DNA from 3 places in the Pantoea sp. sgz302252 genome. Region 3 is predicted to be linked to each of the others. Evidence: predicted binding sites of a transcription regulator. Region 3 holds the regulator's gene; each other region holds the start of a gene.
What was found. The regulator LexA, encoded in region 3, represses DNA repair genes until DNA is damaged. The targets are predictions, from matches to a motif close to TNCTGTATGTACATACAGNA.
Positions count from the first base shown of each region.

Region 1: the regulator LexA is predicted to act here: its motif matches at 3,172-3,191, upstream of sulA (SOS-induced cell division inhibitor SulA).
Region 2: the regulator LexA is predicted to act here: its motif matches at 4,928-4,947, upstream of sbmC (DNA gyrase inhibitor SbmC).

Region 1 is NZ_JBLFJW010000016.1:106,787-114,776, forward strand. It holds gene ACLW56_RS13830 (Lon protease family protein) at 1-383, opposite strand, end outside; gene matP (macrodomain Ter protein MatP) at 568-1,020, shown strand; gene ompA (porin OmpA) at 1,246-2,298, opposite strand; gene sulA (SOS-induced cell division inhibitor SulA) at 2,653-3,150, opposite strand; gene ACLW56_RS13850 (TfoX/Sxy family DNA transformation protein) at 3,367-3,987, shown strand; gene yccS (YccS family putative transporter) at 3,975-6,110, opposite strand; gene ACLW56_RS13860 (YccF domain-containing protein) at 6,128-6,574, opposite strand; gene helD (DNA helicase IV) at 6,699-7,990, shown strand, end outside.
Region 2 is NZ_JBLFJW010000049.1:2,285-10,274, forward strand. It holds gene ACLW56_RS23565 (PAAR domain-containing protein) at 1-251, shown strand, start outside; gene ACLW56_RS23570 (PAAR domain-containing protein) at 263-607, shown strand; gene ACLW56_RS23575 (hypothetical protein) at 631-804, shown strand; gene ACLW56_RS23580 (hypothetical protein) at 807-1,991, shown strand; gene ACLW56_RS23585 (hypothetical protein) at 1,993-2,391, shown strand; gene ACLW56_RS23590 (DUF496 family protein) at 2,776-3,111, opposite strand; gene ACLW56_RS23595 (FUSC family protein) at 3,276-4,334, opposite strand; gene sbmC (DNA gyrase inhibitor SbmC) at 4,434-4,907, opposite strand; gene dacD (serine-type D-Ala-D-Ala carboxypeptidase DacD) at 5,146-6,312, opposite strand; gene sbcB (exodeoxyribonuclease I) at 6,503-7,927, shown strand.
Region 3 is NZ_JBLFJW010000011.1:134,456-142,445, forward strand. It holds gene ACLW56_RS10990 (RHS repeat-associated core domain-containing protein) at 1-3,559, shown strand, start outside; gene dinF (MATE family efflux transporter DinF) at 3,758-5,116, opposite strand; gene lexA (transcriptional repressor LexA) at 5,203-5,811, opposite strand; gene ACLW56_RS11005 (diacylglycerol kinase) at 5,921-6,289, opposite strand; gene plsB (glycerol-3-phosphate 1-O-acyltransferase PlsB) at 6,418-7,990, shown strand, end outside.

The DNA of each region.
Region 1 (7,990 bases), on a different contig from region 3:
AGCTGTTCAGCTTCAACCCAGTCAGCCTGAATCACTGGCCCCTGGCTTGCGAAGTTATCATCAGAATTTTCTGCCACAGTTTGGCTGATTTGAGCGCCATTAACCGTATAGCGCACACCGTGAAGGGCATCAGGAGCCTTACGAAGCTCACGCGTAGCATCAGCCAACAGCGCAAGGTATTCAGGCTCTTCAGGTGCCTTTACCAGCAGAAAATCGGAAATGGCTTGTGGGTAGAGGAACTGGTCCAGCGCATAATGCAGACGGGCCTGCAGTTCGCCGGGTAAGGAATCGGTTTCGGTTGCCAAATCTGGCTGGGTAAACAGCGTCTGATAAGCCTCGAGATCGGGGACAAGATCGCGCTGTGAAAGTTTAGTAATCGTCAAAGTCGCTGTTTTTTAGTCAGATGTAAAGCGGGTGATTATACCTCAAGGCGAGAGTGAGCACACGGGGATTAGCGGGCAACTTTCAGAGTGGGGTTAGCCTTACGACGGGAGGGTGATTTCTTCTCAGCACATTAGCAAAAACCTGTTATTCTGAAATGAGTTACACGGTCACATTGGGATCGCGATGAAATATCAACAACTGGAAAACCTTGAAAGCGGCTGGAAATGGAAGTACCTGGTCAAAAAACACCGGGAAGGCGAGTTGATCACCCGCTACATTGAAACCAGCGCCGCGCAAGAAGCCGTAGATAGTCTACTGACGTTCGAGAACAAACCTGTGCAGGTCAATGAGTGGATTAATCAGCACATGAATCCTGCGTTGTTCAACCGAATGAAGCAGACTATCCGCGCACGCCGCAAGCGGCACTTCAATGCAGAACATCAGCATACTCGTAAGAAGTCTATCGATCTGGAGTTCATCGTCTGGCAACGGTTGGCAGGTTTGGCTCAAAGAAGAGGGAAGACACTCTCAGAGACCGTCGTGCAGCTGATTGAAGATGCGGAAAATAAAGAGAAGTACGCGAGCAAGATGACCACGCTCAAGCAAGATTTGCAGGCGCTTCTGGGAAAAGAATGATACTTACGGTGAATAAAGCATAAAAAAAACCCCGCATCGCGGGGTTTCAGATTGCTGACAAAGAAGGAAAAAGCGTGGTTTTTCCTTCTTTGTGGTGAGCAGCCGAAAATCAATAAATTGATTTTCCTTATTTTTTGTTCTGCCACCCATGACAAAACGGTATTCGTTAGAGGTTTGTCATCAGTCTCAAACCCCGCATTGCGGGGTTTTTTATTAGACGAGAACTTAAGCCTGAGGCTGAGTTACAACGTCTTTGATGCCTTTAACTTCGATCTCTACGCGACGATCTGGTGCCAGGCAGTCGATCAGTGCAGCGCGAGCTTTCACGTTGTCACAGGTGTTGCCAGTCACTGGGTTAGATTCGCCCATACCACGTGGGGAGATCTTGTTAGCCGGGATACCTTTAGAGACGAGGTAGTCGACAACAGACTGAGCACGTTTCTCAGACAGTTTCTGGTTGTAAGCGTCAGAACCGATACGGTCGGTGAAGCCCAGAACAACGACGGAACCGTCTTTAGGATCCAGATCGCTCAGCTGAGTGTACAGCTGATCCAGTGCCTGCTGACCTTCTGGTTTCAGCGTTGCTTTGTTGAAGTTGAACAGCACGTCAGACTTCAGAGTGAAGTGCTTGGTCTGTACTTCTGGAGCTGGAGCCGGAGCCGGAGCTACGATTGGAGCAACTTCGCCCTGGCCGAAGCGGTAGGAAACACCTACACTCAGCATACCGTTGTCTGGACGCACGCCAACGGTACCCGCGTCGCCGATGTTGTTAACCCACTGGTATTCCAGACGGGTAGCGATGTCGCGGGTTACTGCCCACTCCACGCCGCCAGCGAATACTGGGGAAACGCCAGTGTCGTGGTTGTCGCCAGCAACGTTGTTGCTGGAGTCTGCACGCCATACCATGCCGCCCAGACGGGTGTAGATGTCCAGATCGTCAGTTACCGGGTAACCCAGTTTAGCCGTCAGCTGAACGCCCTGAGCTTTGAATGCGCCGTTCTGTACGGAGCCTTTGTAAGGCATACGACCCAGCCAGTCATAACCCATTTCGAAACCAACATACGGGTTTACCTGGTAACCACCGAAAGCACCAGCGCCAAGCTGGGAATCGTGGGTTGGACCGTTGTTGTTCAGGGAGCTGTTATACCAACCGGTATCGTGGAACTGGGACCAACCCAGCTTACCACCTGCATACCAGGTGTTATCTTTCGGTGCGGCCTGCGCTACGGTAGCGAAGCCAGCCAGTGCCACTGCAATCGCGATAGCTGTCTTTTTCATTTTTTGCGCCTCGTTATCATCCAAAAATCGCCATGAATATCCATGTAGAAGTTCACGGTTAAATCCTTCACCGGGGGCGGGACCTAATTCATAAGTACGCCATATCTGTGGCTTAAGCCGATCACCCCTGGCGATGTAAAGTCTACAACGTAGTTGGAAACTTACAAGTGTGAACTCCGTCAGGCATATGAAAAAAAAAGAGTTGTATACACAATATTTAACATTTATGTTGATTTTTTGTTCATGGGAAAATGCCGGAAACCGCACCAGACAAGCATCTTGCTAAAATTGACCCCGTAAATGAAAGGGCTATCGTTCGAGCAAAAAAAATACCAGGAAAACTCCTAAATTCACTTAATGATACAAATCAGAGTGAATTTTCAGGCCAGAAAACTGTCTCGATGGCTGAGAAGTGGTGCTTACGGGGCGCATAATGAACCCCATCGCGTTACCTTCTTCAGCCGCATTGGCCAGACGAAGATGCTCTTCTTCTGTTAACTCTTCTGAAACCCAACCGATCACCACGCTATAGTTTCCGGTGCGCAGTGCACGAACCATGCTTTCGAGCGTTGAGCCTGGAGACATCTGGCTTACCTGCATGAGTTTAGACAAAGGCAGACCGGATGCCTGCACCCATTGACGGCTTAATTTCTGCTGCGGCGTTAACCACAGCTGCCAGCGTTCCTGCTGACCAAGCTGCTGTAAAAGCGGCAGTAACAGAAGCTGGGTCATCATTGGCTGATCTTCACGATACAGCACTTCGCTGATAAGCCCAGTGGTACTGTGCTGTTGCTGACGAACTGCGGCTGCAGAAGCCATTGCGTTGCGATTTGCATAACCTGAAGTGTACATAATGTGTCCCGCCCTGTGGGTTACTGTATGAATATACAGTATACCTGGTGAACCTAAAGATCAACCTCATTTTCTGAAAGCGCCTCGCAAAATTGTACAGATCCTTTTGCGGACGATAAGAACATCTTGCCCCAGCATATGAAGTTCCCTATGTTTCTCATTAACGGATCCGTTATAAAAATGACTTCTTTAACCCCATGATTACAGGAAAGAATCATGAAAAATATGACGTATAAAAGGATCTATGAATCTGAAGAATGTTTGTCTTCTCTGGGAAGTATTCATCACCGGCAATTGTTCGGAGGCTACAGCCTTTCCATCGACGATACGGTCTTTGCGATGGTGGCACACGGAGAACTTTATCTTAGGGTCTGTGAGCAAGAGGCGGGCTATGAGGTGACACCGCAGAGGTTGTTGACCTTGAGCAAGCGGGGGCGTCCGGTATCGCTGAATTATTATCTGGTTGATGAAGGCTTGTGGGGCGATCCGCCTCTGCTGTTGCAGAAGTCGGCACAGTCGTTACAGGATGCCCGTAATGAGAAAACGCAGCGAGACAGTTCGCGGCGTATGAAGCAACTGCCGAACATTACTTATCAGCTTGAAATGTTGCTGCATGAAGTCGGGATCCACGACCCCGAAATGCTGCGAGCGTTGGGTTCCGCTACCGTCTGGTATCGGTTGCGCTGCGTCCGCAAAGATTTAAGCATCAGCGTGCTGTTTGCTCTGGAAGGCGCCATTCTGGGCATGCATGCCGCCATTATTCCTGAAACCCGCCGACAGTATCTCCAGGCCTGGGCGGAGATGCTGCTGGCGGGGAAAGGAAACTACGACGAGTGAGGGGCCACCTGTTGCTGGAGATGGCAAATCTCTGGCAGCAGGTTAACCATCAGCCCTATCTGTTGAACCACCAATGATGCTTTAGTCTCAGTACCCGGATCGAGATCGCGAATGCGCTGCATTAAGCTGGCTAATGCAGCCTGAACGCGTTGCTCATCCGTTGGCCGTTGGTGAAAAGCGTCATCAACATAACAAACGGCATCATCGAGCAGCGTCAGAATGTCCACGTTAGTGAGTTTTTCCCGGTGAGCACCCAACGCAGAGATATAGCTGGTCAGCGTATGGTTCAGGCACAGCAAGCGGAAAGCCGATTCACGCATCTCCGCGGTTGCTCTGGGCTCAGTCGACATATTGGAGATCACTGAAGCCAGTTCCGCATCACGGTTATGCGCATCGCGTCGTGCAATTCGATATGCCAGACGGTTATCCCGGCCCTGATGATATTGCTCAAGGATGGCGTCCAGATAGCGACAGTTCGCATCCAGCGCCCGGCCAAGCACAATAGGCAGATTGCGGAACTTCCAGTCGGGCCAGATAAAACTCACTGCGGCCCAGGCGATTGCACAGCCAATGAGCGTATCGATAATGCGGGGCAGGGCAACCTCAAAACCTTCGCCCAGCAGATTGAAACACAGCAAAACCAGCAGGGTGATGAACATGGTGGCATGTGCGTACTGGACATTTCGAAAGGCAAAAAACAGCACGCCAGTCACCACGATCAGCAGCAATTGTCCTTCCACAGAGGGAACCAGCAGCAAAACCGGTAGCCCAATAGCGACGCCAATTAACGTGCCGATCACTCGCAATGCCAGGCGATGACGTGTTGCGTTGTAGTTCGGTTGGCAAACAAACAGGCTGGTGAGCAATATCCAGTAACCGTGATTTAACCCGGTGAACTGGATAAACGCATAGCCTGCGCATAACACCAGCGACATGCGTACAGCATGGCGGAACAGGGCTGATTCAGGTGAAAAATTGCGGCTCAATCTGAGCCAGACATCACTAAACCCATGCAGGCGGTCATCGGCGAGCTGGGTTTCCGATTCACTCTGCGGCATGGCCAACTGCTGTTCAGATTCGATGGTCGCCAGTTGAGCGTCGATGGCTCGCAGGTTATTGAGCAGATAACCCAACGCTTTCACTTGCTCTTTATCGCCACCACTTGCGGTCACGCGATCCAGGGCCGCATCAAGATGTGCAAAAGCTCTTTCGAAGCGAGGATCGTGCTGATAAGGCTTGCGCAGAAGAATCGAACGAGAGAGCTGCTGGCAGGCCTGAGATTGCATGGAAAGCAGGCGCTGGAAGCGGAACATGACGTCGCTGTAGCGGAAGCTATCGCGTAAGGGTTGATATTGAACGTGCGATGAGCTGGCTCGCTCATGGATATCCTGCGCAGCAAAATAGTAGTGCAGGGTTCGCCTTGTCCCTCGTTGCCCGCGATCGCCACGCAAGCGGGTCAATAAGCTCGCTTTGGTCTGATTTAACGTCGCAACCAGCTGACCATTAGCCATAGCCAGTTCGACAATCGGTTCCTGTGACTGGTCTTCAATATCGGGGTCGAACAGGCGGGATTTCAGCTCCAGATAATGGGCTAACTGGCCAAAACTGCGCGCCAGATTGTCCTGTAACGGGCGGATGGGGAAAATCAGATGCCCGGTCAGGGTGAGCAGGTTGTACCACACGGCACCTGCCAACAGCAGTAAAGGCTGCTGATACCAGTGCTCGTAAAGCGAAACGCCGAGCATCGTATAAATGGCTATCAGCAAAGCACCAAAAGCGATGGTCGCGTAACGCTGCCCAAGCCCGCCAAGCAAAATAAAACCGCTGGTAGAGAGCGTCAGCCCTAGCGCGAAGGCCCACGGCCACGGGAAGAGCAGCTCAACCGAAGCCGACGCGATAAAGAAGCAAACCAGGGTAATCACGAGATTACGCAGGCGGCCCGCCAGGCGGTCGTCCAGGTCGGCAAGCGCCGCGGCGACCACGCCCAACGTTAAAGGAATGGTCAGTTTGACCTCGCCCAGCCACCAGGGCACGGCGGTCGTTCCGCACAGGGCGATGAAGATCCTGACGTTATAAAGCCAGTTACTGTTCCATGTGTAGCGTTGCAATAAGGGACTTAGCATACGGCAGTCAGTTCCCGTTACTGAAAGCGACGACGAGCATTGGCTTCACGCGCGGCGCGAGCGGTCTCAACAGAGACAACGCGACGGCCCACCGGCCACAGTGCAATGGCTGCAATCTTGAAATTGGCGATGCCCACAGGGATGCCGATGATGGTAATACACTGGGCAATACCTGCGACGATGTGCGTCAGGCACAGCCACCAGCCAAATAACACAAACCACAACACGTTAAGCAGCGTGCCACCCGTGTTCATCAGCGCGCTTTTCTCATTCGGATTAAGTTCATCGACATGAACGGCTTCGTTACCAAACGGAAACAGCGACAGCCGGGTGATTTCCCAACAGGAACGTGTCAGAGGCAAAGTGACAATCAGCACGATGCTGACCACTGTTGCCAGAAGCCAGCCGAGGGTGGTGGCAAAACCGCCCAATACAAAATTCAGAATATTCAAAATAGTACGCATAAGACCTCAGTTCAGTCCTGTGAAAAGGAAGACCTGACGATTGTAACGTTTTTTTGCGCTGGAGCACCTGGTATCTGGCGGTTACACTGTCATGGATAAGTCTACATCCGGGATTTGGCAAGACATGGAACTAAAAGCAACCGCGCTCGGCAAGCGAATGGCGCAACATCCTTACGATCGGGTCGAACTTCTTCATGCTGGCGTGAAAGTCTCTGGCGATCGTCATGAATACCTGATCCCGTTTAATCAGCTGGCTGCCATTCACTGCAAGCGAGGACTGGTCTGGGGCGAGCTGGAGTTTGTGCTTCCGGACGATAAAGTGGTGCGTTTGCACGGCACGGAATGGGCTGATACCCAGCGTTTCCACCATCATTTGCAAATCCGTTGGCAGCAGTGGAGCGACGAGATGAGCGCAGTTGCGGCAGGCGTGTTGCAGCAGCAACTGGCCGTGATTTCTGACCACAGTGCGGAAGGCAAATGGCTGACTCGTGAAGCGGTGGCCCAGTTAAAACAAAAAATCCTCACTTCCCTCGAAGCCTTACCGGTTCCGGTAAGTCGCCTTGAAAGTTTCGCTAATTGCCGCGAGCTATGGGCGCAATGTCAGGCGTGGTTGAAAGATCTCAGCGCCACACGGTTGAAGCACAACCAGGCGTATACCAAAGCGATGCTAGCCCAATATTCCGGTTTCTTTGAACACATAGAATCTTCACCGCTCAATAGCGCTCAGGCACGAGCGGTGGTGAATGGTGAACGTTCGTTACTGGTTTTGGCTGGCGCGGGAAGCGGGAAAACCTCCGTGCTGGTGGCGCGTGCAGGATGGCTGCTCACCCGAGGTGAAGCGGCTCCTGACCAAATCTTACTGCTGGCGTTTGGCCGAAAAGCGGCACAAGAGATGGATGATCGCATCCGCGAACGCCTTAACACAGAAGCTATCAGCGCCAAAACTTTCCATGCTCTGGCCCTGCACATCATTCAGCAGGGCAGTAAAAAAGTGCCCGTCATCACTAAGCTGGAGAACGATACTCAGGCCCGTCAAAAACTGCTGACCCAGTGCTGGCAACAGCAATGCCAGGAGAAAAAAGCGCAGGCGAAAGGCTGGCGGCAGTGGCTTGAAGAGGAAATGGCCTGGGACGTGCCCGAAGAAGATTACTGGCACGACCCGAAAATTGTTCGGCGCATCGGCGCTCGTCTTGACCGTTGGGTCAGCCTGATGCGTATGCACGGTGGCTCGCAGGCTGAGATGATCGACAGCACCCCAGAAGAGATACGTGACCTGTTTGGCAAGCGCGTAAAACTTATGGCTCCGTTGTTAAAAGCATGGAAAACGGCGCTGAAAGAGGAAGGCGCGGTCGATTTCTCCGGCCTTATTCATCAGGCCATTAACGTGTTAGAGAAAGGCCGTTTTGTCAGCCCCTG
Region 2 (7,990 bases), on a different contig from region 3:
TCGCCGGAAGTGGCTCAGCACGGTCAAAACCTGCGGTGACCCAGACTCAGCCCGGGAGAACCCAAAAAAAACGCAACGCGATCCGTTTTAAGTGCGCTGATGATAGCGGTCAGTTTATGGGTAATTGTCAGTACATTCTTTTCTTCCCAGACGGGCACAGCGAAGAGGGAAATACAGACAGTCAGGGATTAACAGCCTGGCACTTTGCTGACAGCCCGGAGAATATCAGCCTGCACGTTCTTGGCGATTAACAGGAGATTTCATGGAAGGGTATTTTCTTTACCACGGCGATAAAACGACGTGCGGCGGTCGTATTCTGAGTGGGGCCAGCGACGAAACATACAATGGAAAGGAACGGGTACGGGAGCGTGATCCGGTTTCCTGCGGCAAACATGAAGGCCGTTTCAAAGTATGTGGCGGTATGGGCGACACCTACGAAGTAAACGGTGAAATGCGGGAATGGGCGGGCTCCATCGAGAGCTACAGCCCTGCCCGTGCCGTTCGCGTTTTGTTCCTTCAATGTTCACCGATACCTACGATTTTAACTGCAACAGTGGGCTCGCGACTGAAAGAGAACGTAAAGCCGGGCATCAGACATCAGCAGTAACCTGCGAGGAAGTGGCACGCAACATGATCCGCTTTGTGTGCAGGGATGATGACGGGAAGACGCTGGTCAACACCCCTTACGTCCTGATTTTCTCCAATAGCCGGGAAGAGACAGGAACGACAGATACTCAGGGCAGAACATCGTGGCATTTTGCCGATGACGCTGAAAACACTTACCTGCATATGCTAATGGACTAACTATGGCTGTTTACCAACTCAGTACCCGCATCAAATCAAACGTGCCGGCATCCTCGCTGCTCTACGATTTGTGCATTTATCGAATGGATGGGCAAAGAAACAAAACCACCATTGTGGACGTGAAGCAACAGCCCCTGACGGCTGATTACAGCACACAGATGCACAGCACCAGCAATACCGATGATCCGCTGACAACCATCTACATTATGGAAGTCACGCTTTATCGCAAGCTGATGTTAAAAACGTTGTGCGTCAGCCCGACACCATTCACCCGGATGTACACGCTACAGGAATTTGCGTCGGGCAAAGCCTGCTCGCCGGTTAAGCGTGAGAACCCCTGCTACTTCGAGTCGCAGGACACGATGAAGCCTGAAAGTCAGGGGGGCGAAACCAGGCAACTGCAAATTTCCCGTCCAGAGCGACCGTTTATTGCTAAAGAGTATCCGATTGGAAATCCTGAAGATCCTTTTGAAAAAAGCATCATTGAAGAACAGATTGAGAAAAGATTTAACCATTCATCTGGCTCATTCCCCACTCAGAACTATGCTAGCGCATGTGGGCCTGCAGCATTCTTTTACTGTCTTCAGATGGATCGCCCGGACATCTATGCCCAAGCCTCCCGCGACCTATGGCGATATGGGAAAACAAAAATAGGTGAGCTAGATATTTCACCCAGTAATGGCTGTAAACATCCGTCAGGAACATTTTACACAGCAGATGGAAGACCTAAAATACTTGGGGTTGACTGGATGACGCTTGTCGGGCTCAGGGATTCAGAGAACTCTGTCTTGAGTTTTGATGAACTAGATTCCCCTGTTGCGGGAATAACAATGTGGCAAACTTTGACCGATTGGTTTGAAAAAGCTGGTTATGAAAAGATATTTAGCAATGCAGGGCCGATTCAGGTGGGCATTCAAGGTCTACGAGATCTAAATGAGTATGCTCAAAAAGGATATAAGGTTGTCACACTGATAAATGATGGCTTGCTAGGACGTAGCGATTCGACAACAACAGTACCAACGCACTGGATCGTTTGGGATGGTATTGCAACACAGGACTCCAGCGGTTATATGCATCTCAACTTGTTTTCGTGGGGTGATGTTTTCGATCAGATAAAACATAAGAAAGATGCTTCGTTCTTCTTGTCTAGACTTTTTGGAGGGATGGTTTTTAAACCGTTAAAATAACATGAAAAAAGCATTTGTATTTATCCCTTTACTTGCACTATCAGGGTGCGCGTTACATGCGAGCTTTACTCCTGAAAACAGTGCACTAACTAATGCTATTGTTGGGAAACCCTATTATGCGCAAATAACCATCGCTGGCGGCCGAGTTGCAAAGCTGACAGACATTCACGGTAACAATGAGTTTGTCGCAAACATATCGCCAGAAAATTACGGGTTATACGTGCAACACTGCAACAATGACGAACATGACAACAATTGCGTCCAAGTTAGGGGGACCCCAACAAAGGAAGGTGTAGTTAAAATTCGGGTATCTGGCTTTTTCAATGTTTCGATGCTTGATAAGTCGAGTGATTTCGACAAAACCTACACAGTCCATATCAAGAACCCCGGAACCCTCTGACATGGTAGTCAAACGCATTGCGATCGTTTGAAGCACATTTTTGAATGGGGGAATTGAATACAACGATGGTAGGTGCGGATGAAGCAGGACGACAAAGTTAATGCGTTTATTATCATCATTGTATTGAATAAGCGCCCCCAAGAGTCTCAAACATTTTAGTGACGAATATCACGAAATTGCAAGTTTTCAGATATGGGGGCTTTCTCGGGGGCTTCGTTTGACTCGATGCGATAATTACTATTTATAAACATCATGTTAGATGAGGAATCGAGTCCAGTCAGAGAGCCAAATTTAAAAAAGCCTGCTTTCGAGCAGGCTTTTTGCTTTTTGCTTTTCTGCGTCTGGCGCAGTAAAAAAGCGGTGAGGGCCACCGCTTTTTAAATCTTACTCTGCTTTCGGTTCGGCGGTTTTCAGTTCGCCCATCACTTTCAGCTTCTTGGAGATCTCGCGACGCTCTTTAGAGAGTTCAGCGTTTTTGATGATGTAGTCGTCAACGCGATCTTCATAGTCGGTTTTCATGCTGGCGATGATGCCCTGAATCGCTTCTACGCTCATGCCTGGCTTGATGTAGTCGCTGAGGTTGTCCAGCAGCAGAACGCGTTTCTGGTTGTCACGGACCTTTTTCTCAACGTCCTGAATTTCACGCTGCAGCTTGTTCTTACGACGGAACAGACGAACAAACTCCAGTACGTCCTGGAATGAAGGCTTAGTTGTTTCCATTTTGACACCCCTGATAATTGAGATTCGGATTCGTAAAACAGCCGCTACGGGTAAACATAACTGCTAGCGGCCGCGAATGACAATGGTTTTTGCTCTGGGTTCATCATAACCCTAAACGTTGCTGAATCGAAACAAGCACACCGCAAACCGTGACCGTGTGGGCGTTATTTGCGCAACGCGCGACAAATCAGATGCGACAGCAGTTCCAGCTGTCTTGCCAGCTCCATACTTAACCATACATAGCCGTGCATCGGGGTTTCTGCCAGGTTCTCCCCTTTGTAGTCGCTCACCAGTTGGCGTAACTCTGCAACAATCTCATTGAGCTTTTCGTTGTTCGCCAGAATCGGCTGCGGATTGCCTTCATACAGCGCATGCGCAATCGTAAGCAGCGTCTGTTGCGTCATGTGCTGCATGTCGCGCAGGGTATGGGCATTCAACATCACGTAATGGCTGGCGCGGGACGCCCAGTGCGCGTTGATTTGCAGTTCAAGCATGCAGACCAGGTTGCGGTTAACGGTCTGAATGCCTTCAAAGATAGATTTCTGGATGTGGGTTTCTTTGCTTGCGGGCGTAATCAGCCCACGCATTTTCACCACGTCATTGAGGATTTTTTGCAGATGGCGGTTCAGACGTGGGCGTTCAAGCAAGTTCTGCGAGAACCCAGTCTGATAAAGACGGTTGAACTCTGTCACGTAGCTCGCCATCTGAATACGCCAATGGATGAACGCTCGCTGCGGCCAGATACCGGTAAACAGCATCGCCAGCAATGAGCCAATGATCACGTCGCCACTTCGCCACAGCGCCATGTGCATATCGCCTGGCGGCGCACCCACCACCACCGCAAGCGTGATGCCAATCAGCAATGCCTGATAAGGTTTTTTACCGAGCGCCAGCCAGCCGCAAAGGAACATGGCCGCCGCGCACCAGAGCAGCATTAACGGCAGCGACATCAGCTCCAGCTTGAGTGCCACCAGCCCGAGAACAGAGCCGAGGACAGTTCCGCCGATACGCTCGAAGGCGCGAGGCACCACATTGCCCCAGAATGAAATAGGCCCCATGATCACCACCAGGGTGATCAGAGGCCACGTGCCTTCCGGGATGTTCAGCAGGCGAACCAGAAGAAAAGTCAGAATAAATGCCAGCGAAATACGTATGCCGTGAATAACGCGATAATTCCGGTACAGACGAATTTCAAAAGGACTCAGTGATTTATCGGCGCGCACACCCGCTCTCCGCCAGGGCTAAAGACACAATTGTATCTGCTTTTCTGCTTCTGGCATCACGGATGTGCAAAAAACCTTGTAAAAACCAGGACTTTTACCTTAACCCCCCCGGCGTTTAACAGGCACGTACATCTCAATATCCCAGTGCCCGTCTTTGTTACCATCATTCAGATAGAGCTCGAAGCAGGGTTTGGCCGCCAGCTCGTGATCTTTATCTTCAAGCACGCTATTGAAGAACTGATACCACGGAGTGGAGAAATCGTGATCGATGACCCTGGCAGAAGCTTTAGCATAAAGACCGGCGGCGACTTCAGTGAGAATCACGCCTTCACTGTTGGCCGGGATAGCAAAGCCCTCATCAACGGTGACCACCGTATCGCAACGCAACTTTTCCGCTGGCGTTTCGTCCGGGTTATCGTAGTACACCGCCACCCACTCTTTGGCCGGGATCTTTTGACCGTCTACCCACATAGCCAATTGCTCAAAGCCTTGCTTGACGGTTTGTTCCCATGGCCCAACCATGTGAAAACCTGCCACGACACGTTTTTGTTGCTGGGTAATGCTGTAATCCATACGTCCTCCGCAAACAAGTTTACTGGATAAATATACATATAAAATCTAGCAAACAGCCCTGAAGGAGTATGTGCGATGTTTCACAGAATGGGAAAATCAGATGTCGTCAACACGGGTTGACGACCAGGGGAGCTGCCGGATGGCGCTGCGCTTACCCGGCCTACAAATCCGTCCTGTAGGCCCGTGCAAACGCAGTGCCGCCGGGAAAAAAGTGTCGTCCGGCAGAGTAACAAATAGATCAGGCTTTATGGTGCAACCAGTCGCTAAAGCGTGAGAAGACTCCGCCCTTGCCCACGCTTTCCAGCGTCACCAGCGGCCAATGGGCCACAATCTTGTCACCGTCGTAGAGTTCAATTTCCCCAGCGCGTTGATGGGCTGCAATGGGTGCGTCCAGCTCTTTCTTATCAAGCACGTATTTGGCTTTGATGTTCGGCACTTCCGCTTTTGGCAGCGCCAGCCAGAAATCCTGGTCGGTGCCAAGACTGATCTGTTCTTTATCGCCGTACCAAATGCGTTCTGTCCCCACCTGTTTGCCCGTATGCAGAATTTGCACGGTGTCGAAATTCTGCTGGCCCCATTGCAGCAGCTTGCGAGCCTGATCTTCACGCCCTTTCGGGCTATCAGCCCCCATCACTACTGCAATCAGACGGCGTTTGCCATCGACTGCCGACGCAATCAGGTTAAAGCCTGCACCTGAGGTATGCCCGGTTTTCAGGCCATCCACGTTCATAGTTTTATCCCACAACAGCCCGTTACGGTTGTTCTGGGTGATGCCATTCCAGGTCAGGCTTTTCTCGCTATACATGTGATAGAAATCTGGCTCGCCGTGAATAATCGCCCGGGAAAGCACGGCCAGGTCGTAGGCAGAACTGTGCTGGCCTGGCGCGTCAAGCCCGTGCACAGTTTCAAAATGGGTGTCTTTCAGGCCCAGCTTTTTCACGTAATCGTTCATCATGGTGACGAACTGCGGTTGACCCCCTGCGACGTAGTCAGCCAACGCCACGCAGGCGTCGTTACCGGAATCCACAATCAGGCCGCGGCTAAGGTCATGCACCGTTAAGCGGTCGCCTTCTTTGAGGAACATCAGCGAGGAACCGTTAAACACAGGGTTAACCTTCGCCCACGCATCGCGCCCCACAGTGACCATGTCATCCGGTGAAATACGGTGGCTGTCGATAGCGCGATCGACCACATAGCCTGTCATCAGCTTGGTCAGGCTGGCGGGGTTACGCTGCTGGTGTTCATTACCGGCGGTAAGAATTTGGCCCGTGGTGTAATCCATCAGCACCCAGGAACCGGCCTGAATGGCAGGTGGCTGAACCGGTGCGGGGATATAATCTGCGGCAACGGCGCAGGTGATACTCGAAGCGAGCAAAGATACAGCAACAAACAAACGGCCTTTCAACAGCAAATCCTCTACTTTCTTTCATTCGCCGTTCTTTTTACGGGAGTTACGCTTTACTGACAGCGCTAAATTGCAAGAAAGTATGACATTTCCTGCGAGATGCGCCGCGGGATTGAACCCGTGCCCTTCTGATACCCGGACAAATCGTTTACCATTACCGCCTTTCGCGCTTATGGATCACTGACCGCTCATGCAAGAAACGCCCTCGCAACCTGGATTTCTGTTCCACGATTATGAAACCTTCGGCACCAGCCCACAGCTGGACAGACCCGCGCAGTTTGCGGCCATCCGCACTGACAGCGATTTCAATATCATCGGCGAACCGGAAGTCTTTTATTGCAAGCCTGCCGACGATTATTTACCCCAGCCACAGGCGGTGATGATCACGGGCATTACGCCGCAGGAAGCGCTGGCGAAAGGCGAAAATGAAGCGGCTTTTGCCAAACGCATTCACGACCTGTTTACCGTGCCAAAAACCTGCGTGGTGGGATACAACAACGTGCGTTTCGATGACGAAGTGACCCGCAACATTTTTTACCGAAATTTCTACGATCCGTATGCCTGGAGCTGGCAGAACCATAATTCGCGCTGGGATTTGCTTGATGTTATGCGCGCCTGTTACGCGCTTCGTCCGGAAGGGATCAACTGGCCGGAAAATGAAGAAGGTTTGCCGAGCTTCCGGCTTGAGCATCTGACCAAAGCTAACGGCATTGAGCACAGCAACGCGCACGATGCGATGGCCGATGTTTACGCCACCATTGCGATGGCAAAACTGGTGAAGTCACGTCAACCGCGCTTGTTTGAGTATCTCTACACCTACCGCGGTAAAAACAAACTCGCGACGCTGATTGATGTGCCGCAGATGAAACCGCTGGTGCATATCTCGGGCATGTTCGGTGCCTGGCGCGGCAACACCAGTTGGGTTGCTCCGCTGGCGTGGCATCCGGATAACAAAAACGCGGTGATCATGGTCGACCTGGCAGGTGATATTTCTCCGCTGCTGGAACTGGATGCCGATGAGCTTCGTGAGCGTCTGTATACGCCAAAAGCCGAGCTGGGCGATTTGGCCGCCGTACCGGTCAAACTGGTCCAGCTGAATAAATGCCCGATTCTGGCGCAAGCGAATACGCTGCGCCCTGAAGATGCCGACAGACTGGGCATCAATCGCCAGCAGTGTCTGGATAACCTGAAAATCCTGCGCGATAACCCGCAGGTGCGCGACAAAGTGGTCGCCATCTTCGCTGAAGCAGAGCCGTTTGTCCCTTCACCGAATGTCGATACTCAGCTGTATAACGGTTTCTTTAGCGATGCGGATCGCACAGCGATGAAAATCTTGCTGGAGACAGAACCGCGTAATTTATCGGCGCTGGATTTGACCTTTGCCGACCCGCGAATTGAGAAGCTGCTATTTAACTACCGCGCGCGTAACTTCCCAGGAACACTGGATGAAGCGGAGCAGCAGCGTTGGCTACAGCATCGTCGTAACATCTTTACGCCGGAGCTTTTGCAAGCTTATGCGCAAGAGCTGGAAGCACTTTACGGACAATATGAAGGTGATACCGAGAAGCTGGCTTTGGTGAAGGCGCTGTATCAGTACGCACAAGATATTGTCTGACATCAGAGTGCAGACATAAAAAAACCGGAGGCCATATGACCTCCGGTTTTTTATTGCGTCAGG
Region 3 (7,990 bases):
TGAAGGATATAAAGTAATCTGGAACGAATATTATAAATCAACGGCATCCGAAAATTTCAATCGCGGACGACTGAAAAGTACCACGTTGCGTTTATCTCAGATGAATGGCACGACGGTGGCATTCAATTACACCTTATCTTCAGCGGGTGACGAAATTACTACAGCGACAACGCAGATCGGATGGGACAACAGTACGTTGACATACTCTGAGACTGCTATGTCATTAACTGGCTGGCCGACAAAATTAAAAGATGCTCTTGACGTTATTACTGAAATTAATTATGACTCATTTGGACGAAGTACTTCGGTGACAAGAGCTAAAGGTACGGATAAAGAGAGCACGACCACATACCGTTATGAGTATGATCGCACGACTAAATGTCTCAGCAAAACAACAAATGCTCCCGAAGTCAACGCAGTAACGGAAATATATGATGCGATGGGTAATGTCGTTAAGCTTGTCGCTAGTGGGCAAAATCTCATGGTCGCCGAATTCGATACTCAAGGGCAATTATTATTAGAAACTCACTACGACTATAACGTACCTTTATCGAACAGATCCGAAGGAAATTTAAGTCTGACTGACTCATATATATACGATGTTCTGGGTAACCCAAGACAGGCTAATTATCATGATGGTTTTACCAAATACAGTCGATTCAATATAGGAGATGCACAACTCATTGAGTATACTACCGTATCAGAACAGAATACTAAATTTAATTATGAAATGACAGATTTTGATCCCTATTCATTACGTCCGGTAAAAAATTATGAATACAAAAAAGATGGCGTGACTGTCGCAACCTTAACCTGCTATTACTATGATACCTTTTATCGCATAAAGGATATCGAACTTACAGATAGCACTAGCACTAAGAGTGTCAAAAAAACATATGCGTATGATTTTTTTGATCGCCCCAATTTATTGACTGAAACAGGACAGGAGGAGAGCGAGGTACGTACGACAAAAATAAATTATTGGCCTTATGGCCTGGAACCTAAAGTTGAAAGCACGGCTATTGACGATACAACCATTGGATATTTAAATTATGATGGTTTGGGGCGTTTGACGCAAGAAGATCGTAATCCCAATCAGCTAGATCGCTTCGTGACGCGATATGAATATGAAGCTGGATATACGGTAGCCAGTAAAAAAACAACACCGCGTAATAGAGCTATTCAATATACTTATTTCCCTGAATTTGATTCGTTACCTGCAACAATTACCATGCCAGGAAATGAAGGAAAATATCAATACGAGTATAACAAAGATACGGTGAAGCTTATCAGAGAGACCTATACACTCGGGTCTAAAAAAAATATACGTGATATCACGTATGATCAAAACCTGAACGTAATCAGTGAAACAGTCACTGATGGTTTTGCTATCGGCAGCTACAAGAATGAATTTCTGCGTACGACTTCTGGACGGATAAAGAAGATGATTAAATCATCTGCAGGAAGACCGTCCCAAACCATCAATTATAGTTATGATTCAGCAGGACGAGTGAGTAAAATCTATATCAATTATGATGAGAGAAACGATCTGGAAATCAGCGTATTTTATCTGGCTGGAGATTTACCATCGGATGTTTCCTATATTTTTAAACAGTCGAATCGGAACGATCAGGTATACAGACTCGAACTTTCTTATGATCATCAGCTACGTGTTATAAATAAAGTTTATTCTGATACTACCGGAAAGGTGCTTGCACACCATAAAGAGGAATTTAATGGATTCGGTAATGTTATTAAGAAAGATATTTTCACAACCCCTGCGAATTCAACGATAACGACATACGATTTTGACTATCTTGGGCGTTTGATAACTGCCGATATTTCAAATCTGTCAACAGCCTATCCTACGAACGCTAATGGATATAACATCACATGGTATAAGTATATTTATGACAAGTTCAACAATATTTCCTCTTGTAGAACAGTAGATGAGAGTTCCAGTAATACAACTATTACAGATTTTACATATGCAGGGAAAAACCCATTTGAATTAATAAGAATATCCCAATCGGGGTACCAACCTTCTTTACCTGTAATGCTTAGCTATGATGAATCTGGAAATATTATAACAAAATCAACGGGTAACCGTTCGTTCACCTATGCGTATGATTCATTTGAGAAATTAGCCAAAGTTTTCGAGTCGAACCGTACTGTATCCTTTCAATCCAATAGTGAAGGTTCATTGGGTAGTGAAGAATTGAGTGTAGAAGATGTCAGATCGCGTGGTTATGGCACCAGCTTTGGCTATAGCAACAGTATATTCGATACCTCATGGAGAAAACAGGCAACATCAACAACAAATGAGCACATTGCCAGTTATATCCATACTCCGGCCGGGGTCGATACGATGAACGTACTGGGCGGTGGTTCAGGTAGTTACACGAAAACACAAACACTACAATTCAGCGATCGCCTCGGTGGGGTGTTTGGCGAAATCGATGGCTCGCTCCCCTCCCCAGGAGAAGTTACGCCTTTACTATATAGCCCTTATGGTTATATCAAGGATGCAGAAGTTCCAGCGGCCTATGATCCCATCCGATTTGCAGGAGCCCGGTATGATGATCTAACAAAGCTTTATCATTTAGGAAATGGCACACGAGCGTACGACAGTTCGTTGATGCGCTTTATGCAATATGACGCTATGAGTCCTTTCGGCAAGGGTGGAATTAACCCTTACAATTATTGCATCTGTGATCCCATAACCTACTCTGATCTCTCCGGGCAGGGACGCGATGTTGCAATAATGTTTGCCTCTTTGGGACTGGTTCTTTCTATATTTAGTTTTGGGCTTGGTGCACTTGCGCTTCTGGGGTCGGCACCACTCCTGTTGAGTGGTATAGCACTGGCTGGAGGTGTCCTCGGTGTTGCTGGTGCTGCGACGGGTCTTGCTGCGACTTTAGTGGAAGATGATAATGTCGCTCAGCAGCTAACCATTGCCAGTGCAGTACTCGGTGGGGCAGGCATCTTATTTGAAAGTTTTCCGGCAATCATGTTTATCGGACACCGTGTTACATGGCGATTGGCGCAAAAATATTCAACCAGTAGAGTTATCCAGATAAACACTGGGTTTCAAAAAGTTTATCCAGGGGCAAACTATACAATCTCCGGAAAGTTCATGTTCAATGGCCGTAATACTCGAATGGTCAAAGCACATGGTAATATTGATAGCCTGGCGGTCCCCGTAGAGGTTGCAAACAATCCTGGGCGCTGGGTGGATCAAGGTAAAAGCGTGGAAGAGTTTGCAAACTTTACTCGCACTGTTCTTAACAGCACTGCCCTGGACGACAGTGACAGTGCAATTTTTCTGGCTGCATGTGGTGGATCGCCAGCAGGTGCACGTAACAATGCACAAAATCTTGCAACTGCCCTGAACAGGAGTGTCTATGCTTTCCCCTCTCGCAAAATCTTCAGTATCGTGGGGGGGACTTTTACGGATCCAAAGATAACGGTATTTGGAACGCCCTGGTTTATGAAGCTAAAACAATTCAACCCAGGAGTTGCAATGGGGGAGGCAATACCGATGTTCCCACTTGCGTAGTGTGAAATGAACATTTGGTGGAGTTACCTGTTTGTTGCGGTATTTCAGGTGACTCCACTACAGTATTTTGACATCAAGACTGAATATACAGATACTCCACAAAACTCAATTATAATCGGTATCATGCACCACTTTGAACATTTCGAACTCCACTGACCTCAAGCCAACTCTATCTAAATCAGGTTGCATCTGGGGGCTTCAAAAAAATGGAGTATGCCGATCCAGAACTGACGACGAGAGTGAAAACCAGGTTCCGCGTTGCCAGTGACGTCGCCAAATCCATGCCAGAGAGAGCCCGCGCAGCGCGAGAAACACCGCCAGCGACAGCCACAATCCGTGGTTGCCAAACAGCGGCACGGTTAACAGGGTCAGAGCAAAGCCAGCGGCGGCGACAGCCATGCTGTTACGCATTTCCGCCCCTCGTGTCGCACCGATAAACATGCCATCCAGCAAATAACACCAGACGCCAATCACCGGCAGAATGACCTGCCAGATAACATAACGATCGGCCAGCTCACGCAGTTGTGGCAGAGAAGTCAGCATCGCCACAATGTGCTCCCCGCCGACGGCATAAATCATGGCAAACGCCAGTGCCACTAAGCCGGATTGTCGGCACGCCGCTTTCCAGACGTGCAGCAGTTGGCTGTCATCTCTTGCGCCATATGCTTGCCCAGAATGGGCTTCAACCGCATAAGCAAAACCATCCAGCGCGTAGGCGGTGAACGTCAGCATGGTCATCAACACGGCGTTGACCGCGACAATGTCGCTGCCCAAACGCGCGCCAAACACGGTCAGAGCGCCAAAGCAGAGTTGCAGTAGCAGCGAACGCAGCATGATGTCCCGGTTGAGTGCCAACAGACGACGAACATTACCACGCCAGGCCTCTTTCAACAGCGCTAACGAAATGCCACGCAAATGCAGTACCCGCCGAACCATCAGCAAGCCAATGAAGAAAGTGACATATTCCGAACACGCGGTTGCCAGCGCTGCGCCCTGCACGTTCATGTGCAGACCCATCACCAGCCACAAATCGAGCACGATGTTCAGCACATTCCCCACCACCAGCAAAATGACCGGTGCGCGAGCATACTGCACACCAAGCAGCCAGCCCAGTAAGACCAGGTTTGCCAGAGAAGCGGGCGCGCTGAGCCAGCGGATCTCAAGGAAGCGCCTTGCCTGTTCCAGCACCGCATCGCTGCCACCGACAATATGCAGCGCCAGCTCGATAAGCGGCGTACGAAGCAGGACAATCGCGAACCCGGCAGCCAGCGCCAGTAACAGCGGTTGTACCAAAGCACGCGCCAGCCGCTGGGGGTCTTTCGCGCCATAAGCCTGAGCCGTCAGGCCGGTGGTGCTCATTCGCAGGAAAAGCAGCAGCATGAAGAGGAAGCTGGTCGCCATTGAACCCACTGCGACACCGCCCAGATACACAGGACTATCCAGATGCCCGATCACCGCCGTATCCACCAGCCCCAGTAAAGGGACAGTGATATTGGAGAAAATCATCGGCAGCGCAAGACGCCACAATGCCTTGTCCGCAGCAGTGAATAGCGACATCGGAAAACCTGTGAGAGTGGAAAGGTAAAACGAAGTGGCGCCAGAATTGCGCCACTCAAAACACGAAGCAGAAGGCTAAAGGATGATTATAGCCATTCGCCGTTACGGATCACGCCAACCGCCAGGCCTTCAATAGAGAAGTTCTGTTCGCGCAGGTCGACCACGATCGGGGAAAATTCGCTGTTTTCAGGCAGAAGCTCAACGGTGCTGCCCTGTTTTTTCAGGCGTTTGACCGTCACTTCATCGTCGATGCGCGCGACAACCACCTGGCCGTTACGCACATCCTGAGTTTTATGCACCGCCAGCAGGTCGCCATCAAGGATGCCGATGTCGCGCATCGACATGCCGCTGACGCGCAGCAGGAAATCTGCGCTTGGCTTGAACATGCCTGGATCAACCTGATAATGGCCTTCAATATGTTGCTGTGCCAGCAGCGGCTCACCGGCTGCCACGCGGCCAATCAGTGGGATGCCCGCTTCTTCTTCAACCAGAAGACGAATGCCGCGAGAAGCCCCGGAGACAATCTCAAGCACGCCTTTACGCGCCAGCGCTTTCAGGTGCTCTTCAGCCGCATTAGGGGACTTAAATCCCAGGCGCTGTGCAATTTCCGCACGCGTCGGTGGCATGCCCGTCTGGCTGATGTGATCCCGGATGAGATCAAACACCTCTTGCTGCCTGGTCGTTAACGCTTTCATTCCGCCCCCTGGGTGTATATACAGTTATGCTGTGAGTATATACAGTTGATGGCGAATTTGGAACCGCAAAACGCACAAAAAACCAGACGGTTGCGTAATTATGTGGCGTCTATCGAAAATACGACCACAGTAGCAGCACCCAGGTGATGACGGCAATAAAGATAGCCAGCAGAACTGCGGCAGACCCCATATCCTTCGCGCGCCCTGACAACTCGTGATGCTCCGGCCCGATACGGTCGACCACCGCTTCAATCGCACTGTTGAGAATTTCCACTATCATCACCAGAAGCACCGAACCAATCAGCAGGACGCGGGTGATAGCATCCACGTCCAGCCAGCAGGCAATAATAACGGCGATAACGGCAGCGGTGCCCTCCTGACGGAAAGCGGCTTCGTGCTTCCACGCCGCACGAAAACCTTTCCAGGAGTAGCCTGTTGCCTTGATGATTCGGGTTAACCCGGTGGTATTATTGGCCATCAAAAGAACCTTTTTATTTATTAACGTCAATGTCCCTGCGCGCCGTAAGTGGTAGAACAGATATTCTGCTTACTTTCTGTTATCCTTGCGACGCATTTGCATGATTAACCAGAGGCTTTACATCGTTTATGTCTGGCTGGCCACGAATTTACTACAAATTACTGAATTTACCATTAAGCGTGCTGGTAAAAAGCAAGTCCATTCCGGCAAATCCTGCCCAGGAACTTGGACTCGATACCTCACGCCCAATTATGTACGTTCTGCCCTATAACTCGAAGGCAGATCTGCTGACGTTACGCGCCCAATGTCTGGCGCACGATCTCCCGGATCCGCTGGAGCCGCTGGTGATCGACGGAACCGAGCTGCCGCGTTACGTGTTCATTCACGGCGGGCCGCGCGCGTTCACTTATTACACGCCGAAAGAAGAATCCATCAAGCTGTTCCACAACTATCTGGACCTGCATCGCAGCAACCCGGATCTCGACGTGCAGATGGTGCCGGTTTCGGTGATGTTTGGGCGTTCTCCGGGGCGCGAAAAAGGCGAAGTTAACCCGCCACTGCGCATGATGAACGGTTTCCAGAAGTTCTTCGCCGTCACCTGGCTTGGTCGTGACAGCTTCGTGCGTTTCTCGCCGTCCGTGTCACTGCGCCGCATGGCGACCGAACACGGCACAGACAAAATTATTGCGCAGAAGCTGGCTCGTGTGGCACGTACGCACTTCGCCCGTCAGCGTCTGGCGGCCGTAGGCCCGCGCCTGCCTGCGCGTCAGGATTTGTTCAACAAGCTGCTGGCGTCCAAAGCGATTGCCCGCGCCGTTGAAGATGAAGCGCGCAGCAAGAAAATCTCCCACGAAAAAGCGCAGCAGAACGCCATTGCGCTGATGGAAGAGATTGCGGCTAACTTCTCTTACGAGATGATCCGCCTGACAGACCGCGTCCTGGGCTTTACCTGGAACCGCCTCTATCAGGGGATTAACGTTAACAACGCCGAGCGAGTACGCCAGTTGGCCCACGACGGTCACGAGATTGTCTATGTGCCTTGCCACCGCAGCCACATGGACTATCTGCTGCTCTCTTACGTGCTCTACCATCAAGGGCTGGTGCCGCCGCACATCGCTGCGGGGATCAACCTGAACTTCTGGCCAGCCGGCCCGATTTTCCGCCGCCTGGGCGCGTTCTTTATTCGTCGTACCTTCAAGGGCAACAAGCTCTATTCCACCGTGTTCCGTGAATACCTCGGCGAACTGTTCAGCCGTGGTTACTCCGTTGAGTACTTCGTGGAAGGTGGCCGTTCCCGTACTGGTCGCCTGCTCGACCCGAAAACCGGCACGCTGTCGATGACCATTCAGGCGATGCTGCGCGGCGGGACACGTCCAATCACACTCGTGCCAATTTACATCGGCTACGAGCACGTGATGGAAGTGGGCACCTACGCGAAAGAGCTGCGTGGCGCGACCAAAGAGAAAGAGAGCCTGCCTCAGATGCTGAAAGGCCTGAGCAAGCTGCGTAATCTCGGCCAGGGCTATGTGAACTTTGGCGAACCGATGCCGCTGATGACCTACCTCAATCAGCACGTGCCAGAATGGCGCGAGTCTATCGACCCGATTGAAGCAATTCGCCCGGCCTGGCTGACGCCAACGGTGAACAACATTGCCGAAGACCTGATGGTGCGCATCAACAACGCAGGCGCGGCGAATGCCA